2 regions of the Marivirga tractuosa DSM 4126 genome follow, and region 1 is predicted to be linked to the other one. Evidence: riboswitches for the same ligand, from Rfam matches in the RefSeq annotation. Region 1 holds a riboswitch; the other holds the start of a gene.
What was found. Region 1 has a riboswitch for thiamine pyrophosphate ahead of FTRAC_RS16495 (TonB-dependent receptor). Riboswitches for the same ligand answer to the same signal wherever they lie in the genome.

Region 1 (16,297 bases):
CACTTACGGTAGCAGTTCCATTGTATGATAAATAAATATTTCCAGAATCAGCTGTTGTAGCACTTCTTGAAAATCCAGTAGAGGGAACATAGTATTTGATACTGGAATTATCTGGTGTTCTATTGACTTCTCTCACAGCAATTGAGTACTCTGTGCCTGGTAAAAGACCTTCTATTTTCACCAAATCATCACTCCCTTGATACATTACATAAGTATCCTGCCCCACCAGCTCACCATTTCCAAAAGTTTGATTGGCAGTATAAGCTACATCATTAACTGTGGTGATATCTGGAAAACCACCTTGTCTCATAAACACTATCCGCTCGGCACCATCTCCCGGATCTAAATCAATGTATAAGCTATCAGCGAAAATCTTAGAGTAGTAAAATGATCCATTGTCTGTAGGGGTTGGTACAGAATTAATTTCCCAACCGTTGACATCACCTATTAGCAAACTATTTTCTAAAGAAAAAGTGGCAGTACCTAGAAAATCTGATTCACTGATGTGTACATACTCACCTGAAATATTAATTCCTGTTCCATCAAAATTAAATTTTTCACCCTTTGTTGAAGATTCAAAAGTAATCACTTCTGATGATGTCCCATTTAAGGTTAGGTTTCCTAAAATAGTTTGTGTTGTATTGGCATCTACCAATAAATTAGCTCCTTTTACTACGGTAAAATTCTGGAAGGTATTATTACCACTAATTACAATATCGTTACCAAAGCCTGTTGGGGTTGTCACATTTACTGTTCCATAAGTCTTGCCGTATCCTTGAAATTCATCGCTAAAATTAATAGTGGAGTTATTTGGGATAACAGTGACAAAATCAGAGTTATTCATCGTCCACTTTTCAATATTGAGTGTCGCATCGGTAAGGTTCAGTATTTTATCAAATGAATACCAGAGGTAAACATTTTTAAAATTGAAAGTATTGGCACCAAAAATTATTTCCCCTTGAGTAACAAATAAAGAATGACCGCTAAGCCCATTTTCAATAGACCAAGATCCTTCGCCTGAAAATCTTACAGAAGCATCTTCTGAAGTATTCAATAAACCTGAGGCAATGTTTACTGTTTGACCATCCACATTTGAATTGAAATCTAATAATACTCCTGGCAACTCAAAACTTATATTGGCTGGAGCATCCATACTTCCATATATCTCAATATCAGGAATAGGCGACTCCCCTGAAAAGTCAACATTATAACTTACATTAGTAGCTATGAAATCATTTACTCTGATAATGTTGCCATCAACGGTTACCGTTTGTCCATCTCCAGAAAAAGAATTGGCATCAAAAATTACGTTATCAGTTTCTCCTGGTAGCGAGGAATGTACAGTACTGCCTCCAGATGAAGTTGCCCAATGATTGAGATCACTCCATGTTCCTGAACCACCAATCCAAAAGTAGTCAGCAGCATTAACGTTTAAAGCAAATAAAATGAAAAATAAAGACAATAGAGATTTGAGGGGAGAGTAAAAATGTTTCATTAAGAAGTATACTTAGTTTTAAAATTAGAACTGGATATTTTATACCAAACTTCAAAACTAATCCATTCATAATCAGCACCAAACTTCTTTTGTACAATTGTTCACATAATCATTGTAAATGAATAGAATACTTAAAATAGTACCAAAGAATTTGCAATCCCCATTAATCACCCCTATACTTGCAGCATCAATAAGGGGTGCCTTAAAATAACGGGCTGAGAATATACCCTGAACCTGATCTCGGTAATGCGAGCGTAGGAATTTTGAATTTAAATCAAGAAATAAATATAAAATTAAAATAGGATTAAGGAACAAAAGTTCTGGTTAATCCATTATGAAGACAAAGCGTTTCAACGCTGGGGTGCCTTAATACAACGGGCTGAGATCATACCCAATGAACCTGATGCCGATAATGCGGTCGCAGGGATTTTGGTTAAGGAAAATGAAAGGAGGTAATTACCCCGCCTCCATGAGTTTCACTAACAATTATTTAATTTATTAACATGTTACAATTATTTAAAAAAACGCTATTGACAGCAATAGCAGCACTTGCAGTGTTCACTGCTTATGCTCAAAACTCCATTACTGGAACTGTAAAATCAGAATCTGAAGATGAAATCTTAGTAGGTGCTAATGTAGTTTTATTGCCAATTTCTAAGGGTAGTACAACTGATAAGGATGGGGAATTTAAAATAAACAATATTCCAAATGGTGACTACACTTTAAAAGTTAGCTTTGTTGGCTACAAAAATTATGAAGAATCAATAAGCATTTCTGAAAGTAAATCCCTTAAAATTTACCTCGTGCCGGACAAACTACTATCAGAAGAAGTGGTAGTTAGCGCCATACGTGCCGACAAGCTTGCCCCTATCACTCAATCAACTTTAAGTAAGAAAGAGATCAACTCGGTATTTAACGGTCAAGACGGGGCATTTGTCTTAGAACAGCTCACACCCTCGATACAAGTAAATTCAGATGCTGGAACCCGCTTCACCAATTATGGAAGCATGAGATTACGAGGGATAGACCAGAAAAGAATCAATATTACACTAAATGGCGTACCTCTTAATGATATGATTGACCAAGGTGTTTTCTTTTCAAATTTCACTGATATTACTAGAAGCATGGAAAGTGTACAAGTGCAAAGAGGTGTAGGAACAAGTACAAATGGTACTGCCTCGTATGCAGGCTCAATTGGTTATGAATCAGAAGATATAAATACCGAAGATCCTGAGGCAACTGTTACTCTATTAGGCGGCTCATTTAATACTTGGCAAGGTACTGCTGAAGTTAAGACTGGTCTAATGGAGAATAACACAGCATTTTATACAAGATTAAGTAGAACATATAGTGATGGATATCGTGACCATTCTGGCAGTGATGCCTATTCCTTCTTTTTCAGCGGAGGTTGGTTTGGTGAAAAGGATATCGTCAAAATAAATGGTTTTAACGGTAGAACTAAAAATGATTTAGCCTACTCCCCTGTCCCCGAATCACTTATTGAAGAAGATCCACGGACTAATGTCAATAATCCTAATGACATTGATGATTTTGGTCAATCACTACTGCAATTAGAGCATACGCATTTTTTCAATAATAATTCAACTTTAACTTCATCCGCTTATTATGGGGCTGCAGGTGGTGATTTCCCATATACGTATAATGTCGATAGTGAAAACCTAGCAAGTATCAATTATCCGCTTTTTAATGATCATTATGGGGTGATGAGCTATTTTAATCAGAAATTTACTGATTTTGAATGGACTACTGGTATTCACGCCTATCGTTTCAATAGAGAAAATATCGAGCAATTGGTTCCCAATTTCAGCAATCCATACTATCAGGATCAATCTATTAAAGATGAGATCAGCGCATTCATAAAAGGAAGTTACAGAGTAGGTGATTTCAGTATACTGGCCGATGTTCAGGCTCGGTATGTTACCCTAGAAATGATTCCTGATACAGATTTTTTAGGAGAAGATCGCTCCATTCCAACATATGAATGGACTTTTCTAAATCCAAAAGTCGGAGTTACTTATGAAATCAACAGTAATATAAACGCATACGCCTCCTTTGGCCGCTCTGGTAGAGAACCAACAAGAAGTAACTATTTAGGCGATACACAAATAAATGCAGGAAACATAGACAGTTTACAAAATCAAGGTTTTGTACAGCCAGAATTTGTAAATGATTTTGAAGGAGGTTTACGATACAATACACAAAAAGCGAAAATAAATTTCAATGCCTTTTACATGGATTTTGAGAATGAAATTGCACCAATTGGAGAATTCATTCCACAGTATTTTATCCAGCTTTATGAAAATCAAGAATCCTCATTCAGAAGAGGAGTAGAATTAGATTGGCAGTTTATGCCTGTCGAAAATTTTACTGTATCGGGTAATGCAACATATATGCAAAGCATTATTAGTGAATATAGCCCTGAAGGAAGTAATGAAGTTTTTGAGGATATTAAAACACCCTACAGCCCTGAATATTTTGTGAATGCCCAAATCCAATATCACCCTATTAATCAATTTGGACTAAGCTTACACACAAGATTTGTTGGTAAAAGCTATACAGATCTGACAAATAACGAAGACTTCGTTTTGCCTAGTTACTCAGTAGCCAATGTTAAATTGTTCTCAAATATTTCAGAAAGCTACAGATTGGAAGTTGACATCAATAACATTTTCAGTGAACAGTATTATACTGATGGTGGATCGGTAGGTAATGAAATGGGGTTTTTCGTACAGGCACCAGCCCATTTTTACGCAACATTTATTGCTAAATTCTAAAAATTAATTCACAAGTGGTTAGGGATCAACACCCTAACTACTTTAATTTTTTAAAGGTATTGTTATGCAAAACAAAACATTCATTCCATTCTACGACATTAAAAAATGCCCTAATGAAGTATTGGTAGTTGATGCTCATCACCCACAGGGATTTGACTTATCGCATTGGAGAGGAGCACCCGTTCCTAAGAATTGTGAGGCAGATACCAGCACTGAAATTGTACTAAAAGCAATCCAAAACAAACTTCCAGAGTTAGATAAGAAATATGTCACCAATAATCATTATGATATTGATGGCTTTTTAGGCGTTTGGACTGTTTTCAATCCAAATAAAGCTTTAGCACATTATGATCTATTAACTGAAATGGCTCAAGTTGGGGATTTCAGAGAGATTAATTTTGATTATCCTGATTGGAAGAAAGCATTAAAATTAGTCTGCTGGCTGAATGACGAAGAAGCTGAATTATTTTACCCACCTTTTGGAGCACCGGAAATAGCAGAAAAGGAAATGGAAGCTTGCGTTCCCAAATACATTCATTTTTTAGAGGTTTTTAGCAAAGTTGTAGATTTGCCCTTAGATAAGATTCCAGAGACAGAAGAATTCAATTTAGTCTTGAATCATCTTGAAAAAATTGATAAACAAGAAACAATTGATGATCTCAGAATACGCATTCTACATGCCAAGGAGCCGCTACATTATTATGCGCTTTACAGCAAAAGTCAATCATCTGACATCGTCATAAGTATTTATTCAGATAACCGATATGAATTGGAATTTAAATACACTACCTGGATTAATACCACAAGAAAGCATTATCCAAGAATCAGTATGGAAAAACTATGCGACCAATTAAATAAAATCGAGGAAAGCGAAAAAAAATGGGAAGCAGAACATTTTACCGATACAGCTCCAATTCTTCGTTTGAAAGGTGCAAAATTAAGTAAGAAAGAACGTTATCAAAGCCCATGTTTTCGACCTATCTACTCTTCAAGTATTAGCCCCGATGATTTTCAGAAGATTTGCACTAATTACTTTAGAGGGCATTATAAAATGCTATCAAAAGGAGAAACTTTGGATTGGAAACAGGTTAGAAAATTGAATGAAATGGTTTTTGCTTAAAAGATAGGTTTTCAATCATATTTTAAATGGTCGGTGTACCACCGACCATGGATACTGCCCCGGTCGGTGGCACACCGACCGGAAACTACAAGCAATTATTTAAGTAAACCTGATAGGTCTAATTTACTATTTCCAAATATCAACCTATTCCTTCTCCTCTCCCTTAGCAGTCAATACCTCAGGTGCTTCTTTTAATAAAACATTATACCAGCTCACTAATTTCTTCACATCAGAAGGATAAACCTGATTCTCATCATAATTCGGCAAGATGTGCTTTAAGAAAGCCATGATTTCTTCTTTTGAAGATTTCGCATCTATCCCTAAATCATCACCAAACTCCTCATGCATGGTATTAAAAATCTTCTGCAAAGGAACATTCCCTTCTGCATCAGTGGTATAAATAGAGATTTCGTCCAGAATGGATACTCTATCATGGGCATGAGCCACTAGCTTTTGCTTTTTCTCATCCAATGATTCTAAAATAACGCCTGTTCTTGAAGGTTTTACAACCTGATACAAACCGCCTTTTCCAGTAACTGATGCAATATCTTTTAAAGTCATGATTTATTGTCTTAAAAATTAATGGACGAATTTAGTGCAAACATTTCCGTTTTCACAAAATTGAGGGCTCGAATTTATAGGAAATTTAAAATTGATTAAAACCACCAAGCCAGCTAATTAATGACAAATAATTCAGCTAAAGCTGAAATGGGGTAACCACAGAGTTACACTGAGGATTTCACCATGGACACAAAGAAATGAAATGCTATAACTGATTTTTACAATTAAATGACAAAACATAAAACAAATGTATCTTTAGTCAATCCAAAAAAGAAATTCAAGGATAGCTCAATTATTCCCCTTTGTATTTTCGTCATACTCTGTGAAACTCCGTGATTATCCTTTGTGTCCCTCGCGGTTAAACCAAAATAGCCTTTGGCTGTTGTATTTCATTTGTGGTTAACAAAAAAAGCAGCCTCTTAAGAAGCTGCCTTGTACACCTGTTTATTATGACTTACGGGATTCAACGAAATTAATCTACATTATCATGCAAGAACTTATTGTTGCCCAATATTTGATTGTCATCATTCAAGTTGAACCTTGAAATGTTTTTCTCTGAAGAATGTGGCACATCTCTTAATTTCACCTGTTTTCTCTTATAAGCAGGAACTTCCATTTGCTTATAAGCTTCAGGAGTATTGGTATGCCCACCGTTTAAGTTCTTCAGCTTTTCAATTCTCTCAATAGAACGCCTTTTAAGCATTTCCTGACGTTCCGCTTCTTTCTTCTCTATGTCATCCTGACTTTCGGATTTATCCACAATATCATAATCATTAGACAAACTTTGAGTGAAATCATCCGCATAATCATTTTCCTCATCTACATAATCAGGTTCTTCCTCTTGCTTTTTTGATGGAAAGCCAAAAGAATAGCCTCTTTCTTCATCAGCCTGAGGTCTAGATTCTTGCGTATTCTTCTTTTCGAAAGTAAAAGGGCTAGGATCATTTTTCGGCTCTGGTTTAGACTTTTCTTCCTCTTTTTCATTACCAAAAAGTGTGATTTGCTTATTAGAATCTAAATCATAAACCTTTCTGGCTTCTTGATGCGGTATGGCATTTTCCTTATAACCACCTTGATCAAAACCAGTTGCTATGACCGTGACAGACAAGCCTTCTCCCAAAGATTCATCCATTCCATGTCCAAAAATAACTTCAGCTTCATCACCAGCTCTTTCCTGAATATAATCTGTGATTTCAGTCAACTCGTCCATTTGCAATTCAGCTTTTTCACCTGAAATGATGGACAATAGTATTTTCTGAGCACCTAAAATATCAGTATTATTCAGTAGTGGAGAAGACAATGCTTCTTCGGCTGCTCGTAGAGCTCTACCATCTCCTTCAGTTCTGGCAGATCCCATTACGGCAGCACCTGCATTTTTCATTACCGTTTTGACATCTTCAAAATCCACATTTACCTGACCTGGAACTGTGATGATTTCCGCAATACCTTTGGCTCCGGTGGTTAATACATTATCTGCCTTAGCAAATGCATTTCCAATGGTCAGATTACCATGAATTTCTCTCAATTTATCGTTGAGAATTACCAAAACAGTATCACAATTTTCTTTTAACTGACGGATACCTTCTTCGGCTTGCCTAACCTTTTTCTTTCCTTCAAAACTAAAAGGCGAAGTAACAATCCCCACAGTCAGAATATCCATTTCTTTGGCAATACGGGCAATAACAGGCGCTGCACCAGTTCCTGTTCCTCCTCCCATTCCTGCCGTAACGAACACCATTTTAGTATCATTACCTAACAAATCACGGATTTCTTCCTTGCTCTCCAGCGCAGCATCTTTTCCTTTTTCAGGATTAGCACCTGCACCTAACCCGCTCGTTAGATTGGTTCCAATTTGCAGCTTATTAGGCACAGGACTTGATTTTAATGCTTGAGAATCTGTATTGCAGACCACAAACTCCACATCCCTGATGCCTTGGTTAAACATGTGATTAACAGCATTACTGCCACCTCCACCAACACCTATCACTTTAATGATAGATTTATGGTGTTTTGGTATTTCGAATTTATAAGCTCCTTCAGTCATAATATTCGTATTTAAATTCTTTCGATATTAATAGTCATCTTTTTCATCAAAATCATCTATCAAAAAACTTTTAGTTTTATTGATAATTTTTGAAAAGAAGTCTCCTTCTTTCTTTACACCTTTCTGCTTATGGTTGATAAACATATTCTGATTATTCAACTTTGCTTCAAGGTATCTGTTTTCTCGCTCATCAATGGAACGATAACCTGCCAATACTAATCCTACAGATGTGGCATACATTGGGCTTTTCACAGCCTCTATTTTTGTTCTTCCTAAATGTTCGTTTGGATAACCAATTCTAGCATCCATTCCCGTTAAATATTCAACTAGTTGTCTGGCGCTGTGCATTTGCGAACCACCCCCAGTGATCACAATTCCACCAGCCAAACGACCTTCATAACCAGATGCTAATATTTCAGCATGCACCAAATCAATGATTTCTTCCATTCTGGCTTCCACTATATGGGCCAAGTTTTTGATGGAAATCTCTTTTGGTGCTCTATTTCTTAAACCTGGAATAGATACGATTTCGTTTTCACTTGCTTCAGTTGAAATCGCCCTACCGAATTTGGTTTTCAATAATTCAGCTTGCTGTTGCATCACCATACAACCCTCTTTTATGTCAGAAGTAATGATATTACCTCCAAAAGGAATTACACCAGTATGACGAATAATATTTTCATGGAAAATGGCAATATCTGTTGTACCACCCCCAATATCCACCAAGCAAACACCGGCTTCTTTTTCATCATCCGATAAAACTGCCAAGCTGGAAGCCAGTGGTTCTAAAATCATATTTTCAATATCCAAACCTGCTCTTTTTACACATTTCTGAATATTGTTGATAGAATTAATATCAGCTGTGATAACATGAAAATCCGCTTCCAATCGAATGCCTGTCATACCCACAGGATCTTTGATGCCATCATCATAATCCACCGTATAAACCTGAGGCATTACGTGGATGATTTGATTTCCAGCAGGAATTACCATGCGGTGCATATCGTTCGTTAAGCGATTTACATCCTCCACTGTAATTTCTTCATCTCTATCGTCACGAGTTATGCTTCCTCTTTGGATAGAACTTCTAATATGATGACCAGCTATGCCTACATTCACCACTTTTATGTCGATACCGGAATTGTCTTCGGCTTCTTCCACCGCCTTTTTGATTGCCAAAATGGTTTTTTCAATATTGATGACTTTGCCTTTCACTACGCCATCAGATACGGCTTTTCCCATACCCAAAACATCCAGTTTACCATAATCATTTTTATGGCCCACTATCACGCATATTTTGGTGGTTCCTATGTCTAATCCGACTACTATTTTATCATTTTGCATGTCCATGTATCAACTAAGGTTATTCTATTCACAAATGATTTGTTCTTTAAATTGTAAATTTACACGATCGTATCGATTCCACCCTCTGTCTGGCAGTATCTTATCGTAAAAAATTTTAAGTTTCGATAATTTATCAGAATAATTATATACCGTCCCAAATTCGATCAACTGTTTGGTTACTTGAGGGTATATATTGATTATTCCTCTTTCATCTACTTCCAATTGTGCAAACTGTGCACTCCAAAATTTATCTTGCTCTATAAACTTTATAAAATGAAATAAATCTTTACCGGCATCATCTGCCAGCATATCTTTCTCTATATAAGCATTAAAAAAGTCACCAGACAAAACCATAACACGAGCGGTAAATCTATCCGACACTGGTAGAATTCTTCCTTGATCGCTTATGTAATGATCTGCGCCATCTGGATTAAATATTCTAGCAATTGGTCTGGCTTGTACCGCATCCACCATCATATTTCCTTCTAAATCTCTATATACTTCTGCCGCTTGAATAAACTTATGAGCATTCACTCTCTCTTCCAAATCTTTTAATTTGAAATTTTCATAAGGCAGATTCATGACCATTTCATTGCCATCATTGGTCAATAAACTATTAATATCAGCCTCATTAATAAAGAAATTCCCTTGCTGATTCTTAATATTTATAATAATTTTTTTACACAAAACTTCATCCTGCTTTTTGCCAACAAAGCCGATGGTTACCACAAACAACAAGATGGGCAAAACAATCTTCAGGACGATATTTAAACTCTTTTTAAGCTGCATGCTCAGTATTAAACATTTCTTTTAATGGTTCAACTAATTTATCTATATCTCCTGCTCCCATTGTTATGAAAACCTCAAGATCACGATTGCTTAAATATTCTACTATAGAATCTTTTTCTACTTTATATTTTTCATCCGCTTGAATGGACTCCAATAAAATTTCACTGCTAACTCCTTCAATCGGCAGTTCTCTAGCTGGATAGATGTCCAACAACATCACCTCATCAGCCAAACTTAAACTTTGAGAAAATTCCACTGCAAAATCTCTAGTTCTAGAATATAAATGAGGCTGAAACAATACGCTTACCTTCTTTCCAGGATATAGTGCCCTTACTGAAGTCAACATAGCTTTTATCTCACTAGGATGATGTGCATAATCATCAATAAACACAAAATCATTTCTTTGAATTACATATTCAAATCTGCGTTTGACTCCTTGGTAAGTTCTAATTCCTTCTAAAATCTCTTTATCACTTAAGCCTAATTGATTTGCAATGGCAATGGCCACTACTGCATTTTCCACATTGTGGAAGCCAGGAACAGATAACTGAAATCCTTTAATAACTTTGTTATCAAGCGTAACATCAAAAACAAATTTTGCATCTTTCACTTGAACATGTAGTGCTCTAATATCCCCAGCATTTAATCCGTAAGAACTAGGTTTTGCTTTAATCCTTTTAGTAGCTATTTCTTCCCATAATCCATCTTTAATATAGATTTGACCAGAAGGATTTACGTTTTCCAAAAAGAGCGAAAAAGACTTCTTCAATTCTTCTAATTTTCCGTAAATATCTAGATGGTCTGCATCAGTAGAAGTCACCACTGCCACATTAGGTTTTAAAGTCAGGAAAGATCGATCAAACTCATCCGCTTCCACCACTATAATGGCCTTTTTATAATCACTTTGATTCATGATCATATTGGTATCATAATTAGTAGTTATTCCGCCTAAAAATCCAGCTATATCCTTCTTACCACTTTTTAGCAAATGGGCAATCATTGAACTAGTCGTAGTTTTTCCATGAGTACCTGCCACTGCTACGGTAAACATTCCTTCCGTTAATTTCCCCAAAACCTCAGATCTTTTATAAAGATTAATTCCCTTTTCTTTGAGATAATTAAAACCTTTATGGTCTTTTGGAATTGCAGGAGTATAAACAATCAATACCTCTTTGCTATTCTTAAATACAAAGTCAGGCATTTTTTCAATTTCATCTTCAAAATGAATTGAAATGCCTTCACTTTCCAGTTGGGTGGTTAATTTGGTTGATGTTTTATCATAGCCATAAACTTGCACCCCATTATGGTGGAACCAACGAGCCAAAGCACTCATGCCTATGCCGCCAATTCCAATGAAATATGCGCTATGTATATTTTTTATCTTCATTCAATCATTTTAAAAATAATCGACACTATATTTTCTGTAGCTTTTGGTTTAGCCATCTTTTTTATGTTTTCAGAAAGCTGCTTTTGCTTTTCAGTATCTTTTAATAATTCAAAAGCCTTCGGTAACAACTCCTTAACAGCCTGAGCATCCGTTACCATTAAGGCTGCATCTTCTTGAGTTAATGCTTGAGCATTTTTCGTTTGATGGTCTTCCGCCACATTTGGCGAAGGCACAAAAATCACTGGCTTACCAACAACTTGCAATTCAGAAACTGATAAAGCACCCGCTCTTGTTATAATAATATCAGCAGCAGCATAAGCTTCATCCATATTTTTGATAAACTCCAGAACTTTCAATTGCTTTTTATCAGCATTTTCAAATCGAGTCAGCATTTCGTTATGATAAAGCTTGCCTGTTTGCCAAAGTACCTGACAATCTTCTTTTTCTAATATATCTAGATTTTGCGCTATACTTTCATTTATGGTTCTTGCTCCCAAGCTTCCGCCTAAAACCAAAATTGTCTTTTTACTTTCGTCTAAATCAAAGCTTTTCATAGCTTTTGATCTATCAGGTAAATCCAATAGGTTTTTCCTTATTGGGTTTCCAGTTAAATTCAATTTTGAGGCTGGAAAATATTTATCCATTCCTTCATAAGCAACGCAAATCTGCTTTACTTTCTTTTTAAGCCATTTATTCGTTAAGCCAGCATAAGAATTCTGTTCTTGCAAGAGACACGGAATTCCTAAATTGGAAGCCGCTCTTAAGGTTGGCCCACTTGCATAACCTCCTACACCAATTACGGCATCAGGCTTAAAATTCTTTACTATTTTTTTAGCTTGCCTTAAGCTATTCAAAAGCTTAAAAGGGAAGCTCAAATTTTTCAAAGTCAAACTTCTCTGAATACCCGCTATTGGTAATCCAAAAATCTTATAGCCCGCTTCTGGCACTTTTTGCATTTCCATTTTACCTTCAGCTCCCACAAAAAGAATTTCTGCATTTGGTAGCTGCTTTTTGATTTCATCCGCAATTGCCAAGGCAGGAAAAATGTGACCACCTGTGCCGCCCCCGCTTAAAATAAATCGATATGGTTTTTGCATATCCATTTAGGCTGCTTCTTTTTTAGGTAAATTAGAAAATTGCTTCTTACTCAGCGCATCGGGCGTTTCTTCAATTTCTCCGCGACTTACGCTCAAAATAATACCCATTGCCAAACCTGTAAATAAAAGCGAGGTTCCTCCCATACTTAAAAGTGGAAGTGGTAAACCCGTTATTGGCCCTAAGCCAACTGCTACACCCATATTCACCATAGCCTGAATGACAATGGCAAAACTTAAGCCTGCAGAGAGTAATCCACCATAAGCCCTACCACTGGCAGCGGCAGCTTTCATGCCTCTATACAGTAAAGTGAGATATAATAGAATTACAATCCCTGCCCCTATCATTCCATATTCTTCAACCACAATGGCAAATATAAAATCCGAAAAAGCTTCAGGTAAAAAGTTTCGCTGACTACTATTCCCAGGTCCTTTTCCTGTTACTCCGCCAGTTGCAACTGCTATATAAGACTGTTGCGCTTGAAAAGGAATATTTTCTTTGTTAATAAAATTCTCAACACGGCTAATAGCGGTTTCACCCCTCTGTCCTACCACCATAGCAATACTTACTGCAAAAACACCAACAAAAGCTAGCATTGCTAAATATTTAACCGGAATTCTACCTATGAATAAAAGCAACATACAGGTCAAGAATAATAATATAGCCGTGGATAAATTAGTCATGGCTATTAAACCACAGATGACACCACACCATAACAACATAGGAATCAATGCCTTTTTAAAGTCATGAATATTTTGCTGCCTCTTAGATAACATCCCAGCCAAATTGATAATCAAGGCTAATTTTGCTAAATCAGATGGCTGGAATGATTGATTAATAAAAGGAATAGTGATCCATCTTGAAGCGCTATTCAAATTCACACCAAACTGCCAAGCAAATATCAAAAGCGGAACTGAAAGCCATAAAGCCAAGCGCGATATTTTGGAATAATATCTATAATCTACCTTATGAGCCACCCACATAGCAAAGAAACTCAAAAACACTAAAAAGCTATGGCGTAGTAAATAGTATTCCGTATTGCCTCCATATTTGAAATAAGCAATAGTACCAGTTGCACTATAAACCACTAAAATACTGAGCATACCCAAAGCGAAAACCACCGACCAAATTACGGGGTCTCCTTTTAGGTGCTTATCAGTCCAAGCCTTTATGTTTTGAATATTTATCATTACTGCGATAATTTTTTCAGTTCTATTTCTCTTTCCAATAATTGGAATGCTAATCGGAATTGATTCCCTCTATCTTCATAATTCTTAAATAAATCAAAGCTAGCACAAGCAGGAGAAAGCAAAACGACTTCCCTGTCCTTAGATAACTTATATCCCATTTCTACAGCATCCTGCATAGATTGTGTTTCTTCTATTATCGGGCATCTACTTTTGAAATGCTCCTTGATCTTCTCATTATCTTTTCCAAGACAAATAATAGCTTTCACATTTGTACTCACTGCATCCAATTGACTATAATCATTTCCTTTATCTACACCACCCACTATCCATATTATTGGTCTGGTGAAAGCATCCAAAGCATAGTAAACAGCATCAACATTGGTAGCTTTAGAATCATTTATAAATTCGATTCCATGAATATTCCCAACAGATTCCAATCGGTGTTGAATACTTTTAAATTTCGGAAGGCTTTCCGAAATTTTATCATTCTTAATTTTAGTGAGTTTAGCAGTTAAAATAGAAGCCATGGCATTAGTCTGGTTATGTTTTCCTTTTATAGTTAGTAAGTCTTGTGAAAAAGTATGTCTTTGTTTATCTAGATTGACGATAATACCAGATGGATTAGCATAGGCTCCTTCATAGGGTATATCTTCAAATTTAAATTCTAATAATTTGGAAGAAAACGGATGTTTGACTTGGTAATCATGTATCAGTTTATCCTCTGTATACAATAGCGCAAAATCTTCTTTTCCTTGATTCTTGAATAAAGAGAATTTTGATGCTACATAATTTTCAACTTTATAATCGTACCTGTCCAGATGATCAGGCGTGATGTTTAGTAAAATAGCGATGTGTGGTTTAAAATTGACAAAGCCATCAATCTGAAAACTGCTGCACTCTAATACCCACCAATCAAAATCAATGTCTACTAATTGCCCTGCCATACTTTTACCTATATTTCCGCCTAATCCTACTGATAGTCCAGCCTCTTTCAGCAGATGATAAGTCAGCATAGTGGTAGTAGATTTACCATTAGTGCCCGTTATGGCAATGATTTTTCCTTTTGTAAATCCAAAAGCAAATTCCAGTTCATCAATTACAGGAATATTTTTACCTAAAGCCTTTTTTACAATCTCAACATTTGGCGCAATACCAGGGCTTTTAATAATTTTATAGGCATTTAATATTAAATCTTCAGTATGCTTCCCTTCCTCAAAAGAAACTTCAGCTTGATACAAGCTAGCTTTATTGCCTTCACTTATGACTCCAAAATCAGACACAAAAACATCATATCCCTTTGCTTTTGCCAGCAAAGCAGCACCGGTTCCGCTTTCTCCTGCTCCCAATATGATGATTCGTTCTTTCATTTATAGTTCTAAGTATTAAGTTTTAGGTCTTAAGTACTAAGACTTCAACTTTTTATTTTATTTTGATCTATTTCAACTTTATGTCCAACTCCGGTCTGACCTTCGGTACTGACCTTTTCAACTTTCATCTTTCAAATTTCTAATCTATCTAAGCTTCAATGTTGCTACTGAAATAATGGCTAATAAAATGCCTACAATCCAAAAGCGGTTTACAATTTTAGATTCATGAATTCCTTTCTTTTGATAATGGTGATGCAAGGGGGACATTAAGAATATCCTTTTACCTTCACCATACTTCTTCTTCGTATATTTAAAATAGCTCACCTGAATAATTACAGAAAGATTCTCAATTAAGAAAATCCCGCATAAAACAGGAATCAATAATTCTTTTCTAATGACTAATGCTAAAACAGCTATTATGCCTCCAATCGATAAGCTTCCTGTGTCTCCCATAAATACTTGAGCAGGGTGAGTATTGTACCATAAAAAACCCACACAAGCTCCCACGAAAGCAGCACAGAAAATCACAATTTCCCCACTGTTAGGAATAAACATAATATTGAGATACTGTGAAAAAATGGCATTACCCGATACATAAGCAAAAATTGCTAACGCTAGTCCGATAATAGCTGATGTCCCGGCAGCCAATCCGTCAATACCATCAGTAATATTTGCACCATTACTAACAGCCGTCACTATAAAGATTACAATCAAGACATAAATAACAACTGTAGACCAATCAGGAAGAAAAGGTAAAATACTGCTATAGTCAAATTCATTATTCTTAAAAAAAGGAATAGTAGTGACCATTGACTTGACATCATCATAGGAAGTTTCAGCCACCATTTCAACACCTTCGGAAACACTGACTGGTGTCACAAATTCTCTAACGGTAACGTCTGGATGATAAAATAAAGTTAGACCTACAATTAGCCCTAAACCGATTTGACCGAAAATTTTAAACTTGCCTTGAAGTCCCTCCTTATTCTTTTTAAATACTTTAATATAATCATCCAAAAAGCCAATTAAACCCATCCAAACGGTGGAAACCAATAGAAGAATAATATATATGTTATCAATTTTAGAGAAAAGTAAAACAGGAATTACAAT
Region 2 (16,297 bases), 1.1 Mb from region 1:
ATTCCAGATATTTTTATGAATACGCTTCCGCCAAATTTGGCTTTGAGTGGGAGAAACTAAAGCGCGTGCAAGCCTTCCATTTTAAAGGCGGACAAGGCGCTAAAACCGGAACAGGCGGACATCTTTCTGCCAATAAAGTAGTGGGTAAAATTGCAGAAGTGCGGAATTTGAAGGAGGGCACTGCTGCCGTTTCACCGCCTACTTTTGATGATTTGCACTCTGCTGAAGACTTTAAAGCTTTTGCCGATAAAGTTCGGGAAGTAACGGGTGGTATTCCCATCGGTTTTAAGCTGTCGGCCAATCACATCGAAGCCGATATACAATTTGCCTTAGACGCCAGTGCGGATTACATCATTTTAGATGGCAGAGGAGGCGGAACAGGGGCCGCGCCTTTGATTTTCAGAAATAATATTTCTGTACCGACTATACCCGCTTTGGCCAGAGCTAGAAAGTATCTTGATAAAATGGATAGAAAAGATGTGACCTTAATTATAACAGGCGGCATCCGCATACCAGATGATTTTATTAAGGCTTTAGCGCTGGGTGCAGATGGGATTGCAGTATCCAATTCAGCATTGCAATCCATTGGTTGTGTGGCGGCCAGAATGTGCAATACCAACAACTGCCCGGCAGGCGTAGCCACCCAGAAACCGGAATTAAGGAAATTGATTAATATCGATAAATCAGCTCAGCAGCTTCATAATTTCTTTAGCGCCTCCACCGAGCTTATGCAAGTAATGGCCAGGGCTTGTGGGCATGATCATTTGAATAAATTCAATCCTAAGGACATCACTACCTGGAAGAAAGACATGGCAGAATTGACGGGGATTCAGTTTGGTGGGCTTATGTGAGGATAGGCTGTAAATTGGTTTGTATCGAGCTCGAGCGGAGGATCTCTCATAAATAGTCTTTATTCAGAAAAGCTATATCTTTACAGCAGCGTACATAAACTCTTTAAAACCACAACTAATGGAATCTGAAAAGAAGATATTGTCTTTTTTAAAACCTGATTTGGTGGAAAAAATACTGCAAGAATCAACTGTACAAGAATTTCCCAAAGGAACTGAAATTTTAAGAGCGCAGCAATATGTAAAGGTCTTACCCATTGTCCTCGATGGTTTAGTGAAAGTATATTCAAAATTTGAAGAGAAGGAGTTACTGCTGTACTATATAGAACCAGCTCAAAGTTGTGTGATGACCTTCAATGCGGCACTAAAAAACAGCCCAAGTAAAGTCTTTGCCACTACGGAAACCGATTCCAAAATCATCTTAATTCCCGTACAGCTATTACCTGAATGGCTGCAAAAATACCCGGATTTTAATGAACTCTTTTATACTCAATACAACCTGAGGTATTCAGAATTACTGGAAACTATAAGCCATTTGCTTCTGGACAAAATGGATAAGCGCCTGTATGATTATCTGAAAAAGAAATCCGCCCTGACCAGTACTAATTCCATCAAAATGAGCCATAGCCAGATTGCGAACGAATTAGGAACAGCTCGTGAAGTGATCACCCGAGTGCTGAAAAAGCTGGAAAATGAAGAGAAAGTGGTACAAAAGGCTGGGGAAATAAAAATTGTTGGCGAGTGGTGACCGCAGTCACTGACTAGGAATTGAGCACCGCTTATCTTTATACTATCATAAAGCAAAACAATTTAAATTTTAAGAAGATGAAAAAAAATATGGGATCAGCAGACAGAATTATTAGAGTAATAATCGCTGCAATTGTAGGAGTTCTTTATTTCACAGGTATCATTTCAGGAACAGTAGGTATAGTGCTTCTAGTACTAGCAGGAGTTTTTGTACTAACCAGCTTGATAAGCTTTTGCCCTCTTTACGCACCTTTCGGGATTTCCAGCTGTCCTATGAAAGAAAGTAAATAAGAAATCACTACAGATTGAATAAAAGCACTAGCGGTTAAGGTGATCCATCACTTCTTAGGTGGAGTGCACAAATCACTTTAAACCGCTCTTGCTTTTTTATTTTTCCTCCAATGATAGCTCACCACTAGTTCAAGCGTCCGCTTGGACTTAGATCAAGAAACAAGAATGTGATTAGAAAAGAAGAAGCGAAGGATCAATAGTGACATTTGCCTATCCACCCAATAGCGCAAGTGTCCGCTTGTGCTTTTTGCCTAAAAACTAGATAGTTATCATTTTCAACTCAAATTGGATTTGTTTTGCTTAACCTCTATCATTGCATCTGCATTACAAATGCGTAATTTCAGCCTTCCTTTTAGAAAAAAGATGACGAGAAAGAAAAATGAAACTCTAGTATGAGCAAAATAAGCAAAGCCCTTTTAATCTATATTTTATCATTTGTGCTATTTAGTAATGTAGCCCACGGCCAAGATGCTTTTCTTATGGGTGGGATCAATTTTTCTAATTTGGGACATCAAAAAGATAATACATCCTCAATCAATATAGAGTACAGACCCGGTTTTCATATTGGCCCAGCCGTTGCTATGAAACTGAACGATCATTTTGATCTTATCCCGGCATTACTGTTTTCTTTAAAAAGAGAATACAGCGAATCAACGATATACATTCCCAGATTTGATAACACCAATGCATCTTACAGATATGATTTTAAATCTTCTATTAATGAGTATTATCTTGATTTACCAATAACCCTAAAATTCAATTTTAAGCTTGGAGAGCAACAATTATATGCTTTAGCAGGACCTTATGTTAATTTATTACTATTTGATGATAGCACTACGGAATTATTTGTAGATGGCGAAGCTAGGGAATTTGAAAATCAATTTGAAGCAAAATTTAGTAACCGAATTGACTATGGAATTCAAGTTGGTCTAGGTACGCAGGTAAAGTCATACATTATTCAAGCCACTTACGACTACGGATTTTACAGGACAATGAAATATGAAGACATTCCGCTTGAAGAATCGGTAAGAAATGCCGTTGCCAGAATTACTTTGGGGTATAAATTTTAAAAAGTTTTGCTACCGTTGGCGCAAGCGTGTTGTGTGGGTCTAATTCAGCAAAAGATAACAATCCAACTCGATCTGAAAACTCATTATTTATAGAAGCCGCTTTGCAAATGAGGTCTAGGGGAATTCATCCTTATTACCAGTCTATTGTTCTATACTTTGATATTGTTTATCGAAATCTATTGTTGCATATAGTTATATCTTTGAATTAATTTACTCATCCCGTATATTTATGTTTTAAAGCCAGAGCCTTTATCCCCTTCTGTGAATGAATATTACCAAGGAATTTAGAGCTCCAATTTTTTAATCTGTCAGAAAAATGATAAATCCATTTCTATTAGTACTCTTTATATCCATGATAGCTGTATCATGTGGTCCAACAGAGGAAGAAATTAAAGAGCGAGAGGCTTTTGTAGCTGACTCAATAAAGAGGATAAATGAAGAAATAAGAATCCATAATGAGAAAATAGAGGTAGGAAAACAGTTGAGACAAAATTGGATCAAAAATATGATCGAGGAAATAGATACTGAGCTCAGACATGCTAATAATAGATTGAAAGAAATAGATGATTTTGTAATAGGAAGATCTCTTTCAACTAAGAAACGACAATTGCGAGAACAAAGAGAAACTATTTCTACACTAAAGACCACTAAGGCTAATTTGCAAACTGAATTAGCCAAGACAAATTTATTTAAGTCGTTTGATTTCCAATGCACTCCAGAAGGAACCATTAATTATTTGTTTGAAGCTGCAAAGAGTAATGATTTTTCAAAATTGCGACATATAGGTGATCCTTATGGTGAATTAGGTGAAGGGCTTTATGAATTAACCACTATAGAAGCGTTTCCATCAGAAGTACAAAATGAATTTGTCAATATACTTTCTGAAGGTCGAATTATGGGTGAACCAATTATTAATCAAGATACCGCAGTAATTGAAATTGCAGTTGGATATAATTCCGATAGGTTAAATAAGGTTAAGCTGATCAAGAGACGTAAACACTGGTATTTGTTAAGTCTGGTAATGTAATTCTTAAGGCGTTTCATGAGCCTCCTCTAATTGGGTATTGCTAGAACATATAGGCTTATGCGCTAGCCTTACCACAATCCTTCATTCATAATTCATTACTAAATTCTCTTTTTTTCGATGAATAGTGATATTTATATGGTGAAAACTAGAACGGTATTTCTATATTTACAAATCAACATCAACCGAAACCTTTAGAAACCCTACTTTTAGGCCTTCTGCTTGGGAGTATAAAAATTTCATAAGCTTTCTGGAAGTTGGATTTAAAACGAGTATTTCCAAATAGATTATTCTTGAGGCTATCGTTTTATTAATTTTAGTACTCATGAACACAAAGAGCTAAACAATCGACCTTGCAAGCTTACGGGAGAGCAAGAAATTGAATGAATTAATGAAAATCAATAAATTATAAAATATTTATATTCAATATGTTATAAAAAATTAGTTAGAATAAGGCTTTGAAACCAATAGATTTATGATTTTAAAAAAACTGATATTAGAGAATACTGGACCTATTCACAATATTAATCATTCATTTGAAGCAAAAGATAACGTTATAAAACCTCTCGTATTAGTTGGTAGGAATGGCTCTGGAAAAAGCATAGCAATATCATTTATAATTAATTCCATTATTGCAGGTAAGCAAGTTATTTTTGATGATGTTGAGGTAGAAAAAGGGAAAGTTTATAAACTTAGATCATCAAATTATATCAGGAACGGTGAAGATTTTTACCATGGTAAAATAGAGCTTTTAGGTAGTTTTTATTGTTCAGAGTTTCAATTAAACTTAACAAGAAAAGAATTCGAAGAAAAACTGAAGTATACCCCATTACATTAAGATTGGAATTCAATTCCGAACGAAGAGTATTCATTTTTCAATTCAAATTTCAATTCTAACACTCAAGCGCTCAGGGATATTTATATAAAAAACAGTTTGCTCTATTTTCCTCCAAATCGATTTGAAGAACCAGCATGGATCAATCACCATAACTTAAAAAAAGTAGAATTTTCAGAGGAACCTAAATTAAGGAATTTGTCGAATAGACAGATAATTTGTGATACTACTTTAAGTAAGACGAAAAATTGGCTACTAGATGTAGTTTTTGATAGCAGAGTTTTAGAGAGAAAAAATATTCAAATTCAAGATTTACTAAATCCTCAAAACAATCAAGTTGATCAAATCAGATTACTGCAAGCGGTGGTTGGCGGAGGGAGTTATGAAGGACCAAACTCCCAGTTGCTGGCAGTGATTAACAGTTTTTTGTCAACCCTCTTTAGTGATCCAGCTACTTATCGTATAGGTATAGGAGGCAAAAATAATCGCGTGATTTCTATAATGAGAAACGAAAAAGCCTTTGTGCCTGACATTCAGCAATTATCAACAGGGCAAGCGTTAATTTTCTCTCTATTTTGCTCAATCCTAAGAGACTTTGATAAAACTGGGCAAAACATTTCATCCACTAATGATGTACAAGGTCTAGTTGTGATTGACGAGATTGATTTACACCTTCACACATCATTTCAATTTGAACTTCTTCCCAAACTTCTACGATTTTTCCCAAATGTACAATTTATCGTTACTTCACATTCCCCACTTTTTTTATTAGGAATGAATAAAACTTATGGATATGATGGTTTTGACATTCTCAATCTTCCGAAAGGCGAAAGAATATCAGCAGAACTTTTTTCCGAATTTCATACCGCCTATAATGCCTATGGAGAGTCAACTAGATATCAAGAATCTATTCGAGATGCCATAATTAAGTCGAGGAAACCAATTGTCTTTGTTGAAGGAGATTATGATATAAGATATTTAAATAAAGCTGCAGAATTTCTAAAAAAAACTGAATTGATTGAAGAAGTTGAATTGAAAGATTCAAATGGATTCGGAAACATTGATAAAATATGGAAACATTTTAATTCCGATCTTTCGAGTATTACTCCCCAGAATATCTTACTTCTTTATGATTGCGACACAAATAAACAAGGTGCTCAAAAAGATAATGTTTTTAAACGAGTTATTCCTTGTCAAGAATCTAACCCAGTTGAAAAGGGAATTGAAAACTTATTATCCAAAGAAACTTTAACCAAGGCAACTTTAGCAAAAAAAGCCTTTATTGACGTTTTTCCTACATTTGTAAAAACCGTTAGAGGTAAAGAAATTACTGTTCCTGAAGAGTGGACAGTTAACAAAGATGAAAAAGGAAATCTTTGTGATTGGATATGTGAGAACGGTGAATTAAAGGACTTTGAAAACTTTAGAGTAGTATTTGATATTTTGGAAGAAACTTTAAATTAAAAGCCGCCAACATTATGTAAGAAATCGTAGCCGCACAAGGCAAACTCCCAGACCAAAGCTACGATTCATACATTTAACGTTAGCAGATATAATAAAATCCGACTGTGATAACAAGATTACCTACATATAAAGACTTTGAAGATGTTTCAAAACAATGTTTGACACAAGCGTTTAACCTGCTCTACAAAGTTTATGACGAATACGATGAATATGATGACGAAGTAATAAGAGCTGAAGTTTCGTTAGAGCAAATTTGGACACATAATTCTGGTACTATAAGGACTTCATTAATTCTTCTACATCAAGGAATAGAAACCTATATGAAATCCGCGATTTGTAAAACGACCCCACTTTTATTAATCGAAAAAACAAGGGCGGATTGGCCTACATTACCGTCAAGAGCAGACAAAGAATTTGACAGTTTATACACAATTTCAGGCGAAGCACTTCTTACAACGTTCTGCGCAGTTTCTGAAAAGAAAATCTCTAATGAGTTTATTGAATTTATTGAAACGGTAAGACAAAAACGAAACGAAGCTATTCACGGTGCTAACAACGTTTCAATTAAGGCTAAGGAACTTTTAGACCATATCTTTAACGCATATACTTATTGTTTTGGTAAAGACGCTTGGTTTTTAGAGACAAGAAGTTTCAATTATGAAAATCCTCTTTTTGGTTATTTTGACTGGGACATTGAATATGCAGTAGCGTATAAACATTTAGATTTTGCCTTGGACATTTTGGGTAAAAAGAAGCTGAATAAATATCTAAGTACTGACATATTAGGAAGGGCATATTTTTGTCCTGAGTGCAAAAGAACGATTGACGGTGACTATGGCTATTTAGAGAGTAAATGGGCCTTCCTAAAACCTAACAAGCCTGACTCTACTAACATTCATTGCATTAATTGTGATGCTGAATTTAATGTTATAAGAAAAGATTGTGTAGAAGATAAGTGCAAAGGGAACGTAATACACGACTATGATTGTGAAGAAACTTGTTTAACGTGTTTTGAGTATCAAGAAAATGAATAAAGTTATCCCCGTTGATGCACGCGTGTCGCGTGTGTCCTTGCCATTATCTCGCAGTACAACAGCTCACTTAGCCTACTCACTTTTCATCCATTATCACCCATCTCCAAAGCCCTTGCAGTGGTAGGCCCATCCAAGCGAAAACTTTGGTACCCTGCAGGCAATTCCAATCCCCACTTCTTCATAACCGGAGCCTCCAATGATTTTTGTCTGTATTCATCAGGAGTCATGATCGGAATACCGTAAATAATAGGGAAATAACGCTGACAATCTGAGCAAGTCAAAAGTCCCTCAATAATTTCGTTCTCCTCCTGTTTAAAAATACTGATATTCAAATCACCCTTATCAAAAGGGCAGCACATTTTCTCTAATAGTCTGCTTTGCATAATTTTTTTATCTCAATTCCTATATTCTTAATCCTGCAATTTTTCTTTATATTTTTTGGCAGCCGCTTCAGGGTCCTCTTCATTTAAGATCCCTGAAATAACCGCAATGCCATTGAAAGGTAGGGCCTTCAATTGCTCGAAATTCTCTTGATTGATCCCTCCCGAAAGAAAAATGGGCATATTGCTGATTTCCTTTGCTTTCTTGATGCTTTCGGGCTGCACAATATCGCAACTGTCAACCGAAGGAGATGGAAATACCGAGCAAAAGCTGATATAAGACAAGCTGTTTTGCTCAGCCATTTGCACTTCTTCCAGATTATTCGTGACCGTAAGGCCAATATACTGGCCTTTCAACTGGGGCTGAATACTTGGAAAATCGGCAGGTAGTCGGTCAAAATGTACACCGTCTAATCCTGTTTCCACTGCCAATTCCCAATCTTGATTCATGAGCAGCGGCACTTGAAAATCCTTTGTCAATTTTTTTGCTCGCTTTATAAATTCTAATTGCGTTTCCTTGTCCTGAGCTTTTGGCCAATGATCCCAAATCTGTACAATGTCAATGCCCCCTTTCAAAGCCGTATGAAGTTTATTCAACAAGCTATCATGCTCTTGACTAGGGTCAATCACCAAATAAAGTCCTGCTAGTTTTTTCATTGCCATCCTGCTTGAAATGCTTTGAAAAATGCGGCCCAATAAGGATCCACTCCATCAAAAGTAAAAGACCTCTGCTTGCCATTCGCATCCACTACTTGCTTTGCAGAACCTTCCTTGAAAACGCCAATTTTACAAGCTTCAACTCCTTCTTTAGAAAGGCCTTTGATCAAGCGGTCTTCATGTCCCGGCTTTACTGCCATCAACATAGAACCAGCACCTATGGAGATAAAGGGATCGATCTCAAACAGATCTGTAATCTGCTTCACTTCCTCATTGAGCTTAATTTTATCCAATTCCACTGTGAAACCGCAGCCGGAGGCATCTGCCATTTCATCCAATGCTCCTAAAATCCCGCCTTCCGTTACATCATGCATGGCATGCAATTCTTGGTTCGGTTCCAAAATGCTGGAGGCGGCTAAGGCTTCCTTCATTACAGAAAGATCCCAAAAGTTGTGGGCGGCAATTTTCTGAATTTCTTCACCGCACTTTTGACTGACCGTTTCAGGAAACGCATTGGCTAAAAGCGAAGAAGATGATAAAGCCGCATGTTTGGTCATGATAATGCTATCCCCTATGGCTGCATTATTACTGCTTAATATTTTATCTTTCGGAGCCTGCAAAAACATAGTGCCTCCTCCGGAAATGGTAGATTCCTGCCCCGGAATCTGGCCGGTATGGCCACCCGTAATACTAATGCCTAATTTTTTACAGAGTGCATCAATGTGACTCCAATACAAATTAAAATCTTCTCGCGTCAAGCTGACCGGAAGATTGAGCACAAACTGAGCAAACTGAGGTGCAAAGCCAGTGGTTGACATATCATTGGCTAATAAGTGCACGGATAAGTGTGCAGAAATTTCCATGCCCAGAGAAGGAATCAGAGATAGCGGATCGCTGGAAGTGGCCAGTGCTTTTCCATTGCCCAACTCAATTATGGCGGTATCAACGCCAAATCTCGGACCGCAAATCACTTCCGGTCTTTTTGCCCCACATTTATTCAGTAAATCCTCTTTAAAGACCTGAGCATCTACTTTTCCATATTGATCATCAAAAGCCGCCATCACACATCATTAAATTGTACATACAAACCAAAAAAATCGCCATAAGGTAATTTCCATTGCTGACGTGGAAACCACTTAGGTAAGCCAGTCGCATTCCACTGAATGCTATAATCCCGGTCAGGGAGCGCCTCAGCAATGAGTTCTTTCAAAGAAGCGGGCGTATAAAAGTTAGCCGTTACGTAATAATTGTTCTGCCCAAATAACTGCTGCACTCTTCTTCGCACTAATTTGGGTGTATTGCGGTTCATCATTCCGAAAATGATTCCATATTTACCTACTCTTGCGGCTTCACGGATTACCTCAATAGGTCTTTTGTAATATTCAAAAGTGGTGATGAAGGCGAGCGCATCAAAAGTATGATTTTTGAATGGCATATGATGGGAATCAGCTAAAACAAGATCTCCATCGAACAGATGAACACCCTGGGCCAACATAAAAGGAGAAATATCACCGCCTGTAGCCTGAATTCCTATTTCATGCCACCATCTGGTGAAACGGGTAGTACCACAGCCATATTCCAATAAGCTTTCAACTCGGCTGTCTTTCTTGATAAGTCCTTCCAACGTCTTTTTTTGCCAAACTTCCTGACGCTTATAGGGTCCTTCGTAATAGGCCTCGTAGTGGTCGGTATCATCTCTATTAAAAAACCACTCCTGTCTTCCTTGCCAATTGCGCAATTCACCGGTGGCGACATCGAATTTTTCCTTTTTTGAAATTTGAGTCATCGATCTAAGAATTTAAGATCTAGGGATGCAGGGGAAGATGAAGTTCGATTGGTTTTCACAATTCCTACGCTAGCATTACCTAGATCAGGTTATTTGGGTATAATCTCAGCCCTTCAGTTGGCACCCCATTTAAAATATAAGACGAAGCTAAGGATAATTAGATACTTACGCAATGCATTTAAAATTTATCCCTTAGGTATAGGGTAATGATCCAAGCGGATGCCTGAACCAGATGGTAGTTTGGCTGGACCGCCCTAGCGCAAGCGTCCGCCTGTGCTGTATAAAAGTGAAACCATCTAGTTCAAGCGTACGCTTGGACTGTTTATACTTGAAAAATTGCTCTGTTCCCATCTCATGATCAGGTAACTAGCTGAAAGATCATCACTTACACCACATTCCCAAGAAAATAGATTTCAGATAGCACTTCCAGAAGTCCCTATTTTTTAATAAATTTAGTAGAGCATCGGACATTTTCATTCAAGGAAACGCCCACTTTTAGATGCGGTGCTAATCCAATAGTTGGGTTTGAGCCGAAAATAGTAAGCTTATGGAATTAGTATTTTTTTATGGATTGGCTATTGCATCATTATTAATTGGAACTGCTGCCATTTACATGGCTTTAGTAGAAGCTTTTCCTTTAAGTTGGTTGTACTACCATTATTTTTTACGAAAGCCCCTCAATTGGTTCATTTTTATAGGGCTATTAGTATGGACAGGCGTAATTTTTTACCAAAGTAATGAAATGCCATTATGGGTCATTGCCCCCTTATTGATCACAGGACTTGCCTTGGTTTTAACTTATAAAATGCATCAGGAGAAAGCATTTCCTGCTGTGTTTTTTCCAGCAATGGCGAAAGATCCTAATCAACTACCTCTTGATGACCAAATGGAAATGGCCGTGATTGAATATGAGGGCATTACGAAGTGCTACCCCTTAGATTATGTCATTCACCACCACATCATCAATGACCATTTTGAAGATAAAATTGTAGCACTAACCTATTGTGCCATGTGTAGAAGCATCATCCCTTTTGATGTTACGGCAATAGGACCATTAAAAGTAGGCTCATTTAAAAATGCCAATATGATAGTGGCAGATGTGAGGACTAATACTTTCTTCCAGCAATCTACCTTTCAATCATTAATAGGTAAGCTGCATCCTTATGAGTTGACCATGATCCCATTTCAAATTCTTTCGTGGCTAGAAGTTAAACAAACAATTGAATCGCCTCAGGTCGTTAAAGTAAGCGAAAAAGATTTTAAGGATTTTGAATTACCAATTCCGGGTATTTGGAAAAAGTTAGTGGCTTCTGAAGCTACTCCAGGGCTGGCCTCAAAAAACCGTGATAAAACATTCCCTGCACGTACTCATGTAATTGGAATAACGGATAGCTCGATAAAAGACCGGTTGGTTTATTTAAAGAAGGAGGTATTATCAGAAAAGGTAGTGGAGAATAAGGAATACGGATTTGTCCTAATAGGGGCTGGAAAAACAGTAAATGCGTACAAAAATACTTTGAAAGCTCAAAAGCTAGCAATAAGATTAGACGGTAACGAATTAAGGGATGCAAACAGCAATACAAAGTGGAATATCAGAGGAAAATATATTTCTGGAGAGCTGAAAGCAGATTTGGAACCAATTGCTATTTCAGATGAATATTGGTTTTCATGGATTAAATTTCATGAACAATCGAAGCTCATTAGATTGAAAAGTTAATACTAAAATAGACACATAAATTAGAGTTGTTATGAAACATCTAGATATAATTGGTCCAGGCATCTTTATTATTTTCTTGTGTCTGATCACCTATCTTTTTGCAGGAAAAATTGGTCCCATAGTAATTGGGGGTGCAAGTGCTGGAGGTTTTCTTTTATACTTGAAAACCGGATATAAATACCGTTTTGACACCTCAAAAGTGATTGTAGCCTACTTGCTGACCATCATTTTTTTTATAATTCATGTGTATGAAGAATACATTTTTGGTTTTGAGAAAATTGCTTCTCAGCTAAGCGGACAAGAAGTTACTCAAGAAGGTTTGTTAACTTTTGCGGCATTTTTTGCGCCTATCATGTGGGTATCGGGTGCCATATTTATTATAAAGGAATGGGCTATTGGCTATTATTTTCTTGCCTTTTTCTTTGTGGCCATGACGATTGCTGAACTGACTCATTTTATATTTCCCTTCATTTTGTATGGAGAATGGCAATATACCGCAGGTGTAGCTACCGCAGCCATACCACTCATTCCGGCATGGTATGGATTAATAATCACCCTCAGAGAGACTAAAAAATTAAGAAATGAAACTTAGCAAACCAGTCTACTTATTTATTTTAATTATTTTCCTCAATAGGCCAGCAAGCGTTTGGGCTCATACTGGTGTCGATACTCATGCCGGCATGCTATCCAATATTATTGCCATAGGAATTGTGATGCTTTCTATTGCCATTTATCTATTAATTGACCAAGGAAGAAGGAACAAAACACCACGAAACAAAAACTAAGGGGAATATCAATTAAATTGAAGGATTTTAATGAGAAGTTGGGAAATCGCGCTGCTTAGTACCTCGTGCTTATTACATATATGAGATTAGTTGACTGACATCCCCAATAGTGCTTATTTGCTAGAACTGTCTCCTGACTCAATACAAAATTCTCTTCAAGCCCATCATAAATTCTAAGCAAAATGATAAGTTTGCAAGCGGATGTCCGCAAAACGAAAACTAACCATAGGAATATTAGCCCATGTAGATGCGGGCAAAACTTCATTGACGGAGTGCTTGCTGCACCAGGCTGGTGCGACTAAAGCACAAGGGAGTGTGGATAAAGGTTCTGCCATCACAGATGGCTTGGCGTTGGAGAAAAGCAGAGGAATTTCCATTAAGGCAGCTTCCGTAAATTTCAGCTGGAAACAAACGCAATTCCAGTTGGTCGATACCCCTGGTCATATTGATTTTGCGGCAGAAGTGGATCGGTCACTTTCCATTTTAGATGCGGTGATCTTAGTGGTTTCAGCTAAAGAAGGCGTTCAGGCGCACACTTTAAATTTATGGGAAAATCTGAAAGAGCGTAATCTCCCCGTCATCATTTTCTTTAATAAAATCGATCGAGATGGTGTTTTTCCAGAGCAGGTTTTTAATGATTTTCAGAAAGAATTAGGCGCTAAACTATTTGCTTTAAACCTTCCTGATTTATCGGATTCCCAGCAAATTCAAGTCATGCCTTTTGAAGCTTGCCGGAATCATACGGATCATGCAATTCTTGATAGCTCTCTAGAGAACCTAGCCGAATGTGATGAAGCTTTTCTGGAAAAATACCTGGAAGGAAATATTGGCGAAATGTCCACTATTTTGGCGCAAGCCTTGCCGCATATTCAAAACGGCAGTCTTCATCCTGTTCTTTTTGGAAGTGCTAAACTAGGGCTTGGGATTTATGAGTTATTAGATCAGTTAGAAAAGCTGATTTCTACTCCTCAAAATTATTTTTGTAATCCTGCTGCCAAGGTTTTTAAGGTTGAATTCCACGATAAACTCGGAAGACTCGCTTATATCAAATCTTATGGCGGTTTGCTAAAAACCAAAGACAGCATTCCTTCCCAGGAGATGGGCAAAGAAATTAAAATCAACCAAATATTTAAAGCCGAAGCGGGAGGATTGGAACAAGTCGCAGAGCTCAATCAGGGAGAAATCGGTTTGATCACTACCTCTGACATAATCTTGGCAGGAGATATTTTGGGCAATGAAAAACTAGCGGATTCCTATTCAAAAATCAGTAATGCCGTATTGGCGGTGGAGGTAAAAGCCGTAGAAGATAAAGATTATCAAAAGTTAGGAGAAGCATTAGAGATTCTTAATCTGGAAGATCCCATTTTAGATTTTAAATGGTTTAAGGAAGACAGAGAGTTTCACATCAAAATTCTGGGGCCTATTCAAACCGAAGTCTTAAAAGACAGCCTGAGCCAAAGGTGGGAAATTGAAGCAGAATTCCTTCCACCTAAAGTGATTTACAAAGAAACACCTGCTCAATCAGCCGAAGGCTTTGTCCGCTACTGGATGCCGAAACCTTGCTGGGCGATTATGACTTTCATGATTGAACCAGGAGAAGCGGGAAGTGGTGTAAACTTTGAAAACAAAGTTCGCACTAGCGATATCAGTCAAAAATATATTAATGAAGTGAAACGCGCCATTCCGTGGACCTTGAAACAAGGACTGCATGGCTATGAAGTAACCGATATCAAGATTACTTTGATCAAAGGCGAAGAGCATAATGTGCACTCGAATCCGGGTGACTTTTTATTAGCAACCCCAATGGGTATAATGCGAGGATTGGAAAATGCAGGTACTGATCTTTTGGAACCCATGTATGCCTTTGAAATCAAAGCCCATCAGGATTATCTTGGTTCGGTTTCTAGCGATTTAAGCCAGATGCGAGCTACTTTGGAAAGTCCTCTTTTCGATGGAGAATTTTTCATTTTGAAAGGTCGAGTTGCCGTAGCCGAAGCCATGGATTATGCCATCCAATTCAGTGCTACCACCTCTGGAAAAGGTCGCCTAAAACTCAGCTTGGATGGCTATGAAAAAACCACACTAACAGAAGAAAAAATCCGTCCCTACAAAGGCGTTTCACCACTTGATGAATCGCAATGGATTTTGCACATGCGCGGTGCTTTTAAGGCGGATGAGAGGATGATGGGTTAAAACAATCCACCCTCAGTCTGACGGTTGGAACCGACTGACCGATATAAGGAACTACCTAATTGAACAAAGCCGATCCTTGAACCATGTGCCAGAATGGAAGGCAATAGGATAGTAGAGGCGTCTACCTTAAGCTAATTTTGTAATTCGCTAGATAATATTTAGAATTAATTGATCAAAAGAAGCCCCTACTTAAAACATCAGTAGGGGCTATAGAATTATTTAAGAAGGTAAATGTCTTTAATTAATAGACCTTTACCGCCAATTTGATAGAGAACCTCTAAATTATCGTAGAGAAAGTTCCCAAATAAGGCCTCTTCATCATTCCCTATATCAGTGGTTTTAATAAACTGCTTTCCGTGATTTTTGGAATCATCGTAATATAAGGCAAGCTTAGATTTAGAGCTTTTTCTCATATTGTCTATATTTTCCACTTTTGCATTAGCCCCATCAGGACTGATTACAAATTTGAACATAGCAGCCGACAATCTTTGTGCAACACTAATGCTATAATTGATTGTACCATCAGGTAATACATTAAATGAAAGGCCTCTCATACCAGGGGTGCCGTGCTTATTGAAATGCTTATTATTGATCATCTCGGTATTATCAGTCAGCTCTTTTTTCCAGATTTTGTTCCCATTCAGATCATACTTTATCACGTAAGCACCTTCAAACCTTGCTCCTATGTTTCTAAATCTGTCTGGACCAAGTAAACCATATAGGTAAAAGTGATTACCCTTAAAGTCAACTCCCGTGTAACCACCTTCCGTTGGATATATATTTCTGTTCTGAGGATTAACAGTGTAATCTAAATTAGCTTGATCAGAGTAAATTTGAGCAGTAGTTTTATCTAACCGCGCGGGTCTAATAAAGGCCTCGTCAAGATTTACATTTAGCGTAATACTGCCTTTACGATTACCTGTGTTATCAAATGTGATGATACTTACCTCGGAAAAATTATTCTTATAATCAACTTTCTTAGAAGCTACGTAAAATTCTGAGTTTGTATGACCGATAAACTCCCAGAAAATTTCCTCTTCGCCTTCTACAGGAGGTAAATCTAATATTTTTCTAGAGTAGGAAAAATCATCAGCACCAAATGAATTAAGGATAAGTTTTTCATCTTTTTTCTTTCTGTCATGTTTCTGGTGACCATTATCTGTAGCTAAATAGTAAAAATAGTCATCATTGCAGAATATGGTTTGAAGTTCTTTTCCCAGTTCGTCCCTACCTTCTATTTCAAATTTCGTTTGCTTTCCTTCTGTGTCTAACTTACTAATATAGTGTGTTTTGCCATGATAGCCATTAGAATGAACCTGAGTTGTATAAAGAAATTTTCCTGATGGAGATGCTACCGTCTCGATAAGGGGGATACGAATATCTCTATAGGCCACATCTAAATCATTACTCCATTCCTTATCTAAGCTATTTCCATAACGGATGATTTTAATATTCATTCCCTTAAT

Region 2: another riboswitch for thiamine pyrophosphate. It lies ahead of FTRAC_RS11635 (class I SAM-dependent methyltransferase); the one in region 1 lies ahead of FTRAC_RS16495 (TonB-dependent receptor).

The regions. Positions count from the first base shown of each region.
Region 1 is NC_014759.1:3,868,736-3,885,032, reverse strand. Features, by position in the region: gene FTRAC_RS16500 (T9SS type A sorting domain-containing protein) at 1-1,495, opposite strand, end outside; TPP riboswitch at 1,679-1,773, shown strand; TPP riboswitch at 1,843-1,939, shown strand; gene FTRAC_RS16495 (TonB-dependent receptor) at 1,999-4,290, shown strand; gene FTRAC_RS16490 (DUF6687 family protein) at 4,355-5,410, shown strand; gene FTRAC_RS16485 (DUF5606 family protein) at 5,555-5,971, opposite strand; gene ftsZ (cell division protein FtsZ) at 6,444-8,015, opposite strand; gene ftsA (cell division protein FtsA) at 8,043-9,359, opposite strand; gene FTRAC_RS16470 (cell division protein FtsQ/DivIB) at 9,384-10,148, opposite strand; gene murC (UDP-N-acetylmuramate--L-alanine ligase) at 10,138-11,535, opposite strand; gene murG (undecaprenyldiphospho-muramoylpentapeptide beta-N-acetylglucosaminyltransferase) at 11,532-12,638, opposite strand; gene FTRAC_RS16455 (FtsW/RodA/SpoVE family cell cycle protein) at 12,639-13,820, opposite strand; gene murD (UDP-N-acetylmuramoyl-L-alanine--D-glutamate ligase) at 13,820-15,187, opposite strand; gene mraY (phospho-N-acetylmuramoyl-pentapeptide-transferase) at 15,332-16,297, opposite strand, start outside.
Region 2 is NC_014759.1:2,754,197-2,770,493, reverse strand. Features, by position in the region: gene FTRAC_RS11690 (glutamate synthase-related protein) at 1-851, shown strand, start outside; gene FTRAC_RS11685 (Crp/Fnr family transcriptional regulator) at 970-1,596, shown strand; gene FTRAC_RS11680 (YgaP family membrane protein) at 1,674-1,886, shown strand; gene FTRAC_RS11675 (porin family protein) at 2,279-2,956, shown strand; gene FTRAC_RS11670 (ATP-binding protein) at 3,273-3,983, shown strand; gene FTRAC_RS11665 (hypothetical protein) at 4,456-4,818, shown strand; gene FTRAC_RS11660 (AAA family ATPase) at 5,014-6,279, shown strand; gene FTRAC_RS11655 (hypothetical protein) at 6,384-7,313, shown strand; gene FTRAC_RS11650 (Trm112 family protein) at 7,397-7,696, opposite strand; gene FTRAC_RS11645 (thiamine phosphate synthase) at 7,724-8,350, opposite strand; gene FTRAC_RS11640 (AIR synthase-related protein) at 8,347-9,411, opposite strand; gene FTRAC_RS11635 (class I SAM-dependent methyltransferase) at 9,411-10,136, opposite strand; TPP riboswitch at 10,181-10,274, opposite strand; gene FTRAC_RS11630 (DUF3179 domain-containing protein) at 10,684-11,853, shown strand; gene FTRAC_RS11625 (HXXEE domain-containing protein) at 11,885-12,445, shown strand; gene FTRAC_RS11620 (hypothetical protein) at 12,435-12,638, shown strand; gene FTRAC_RS11615 (elongation factor G) at 12,840-14,831, shown strand; gene FTRAC_RS11610 (hypothetical protein) at 15,047-16,297, opposite strand, start outside.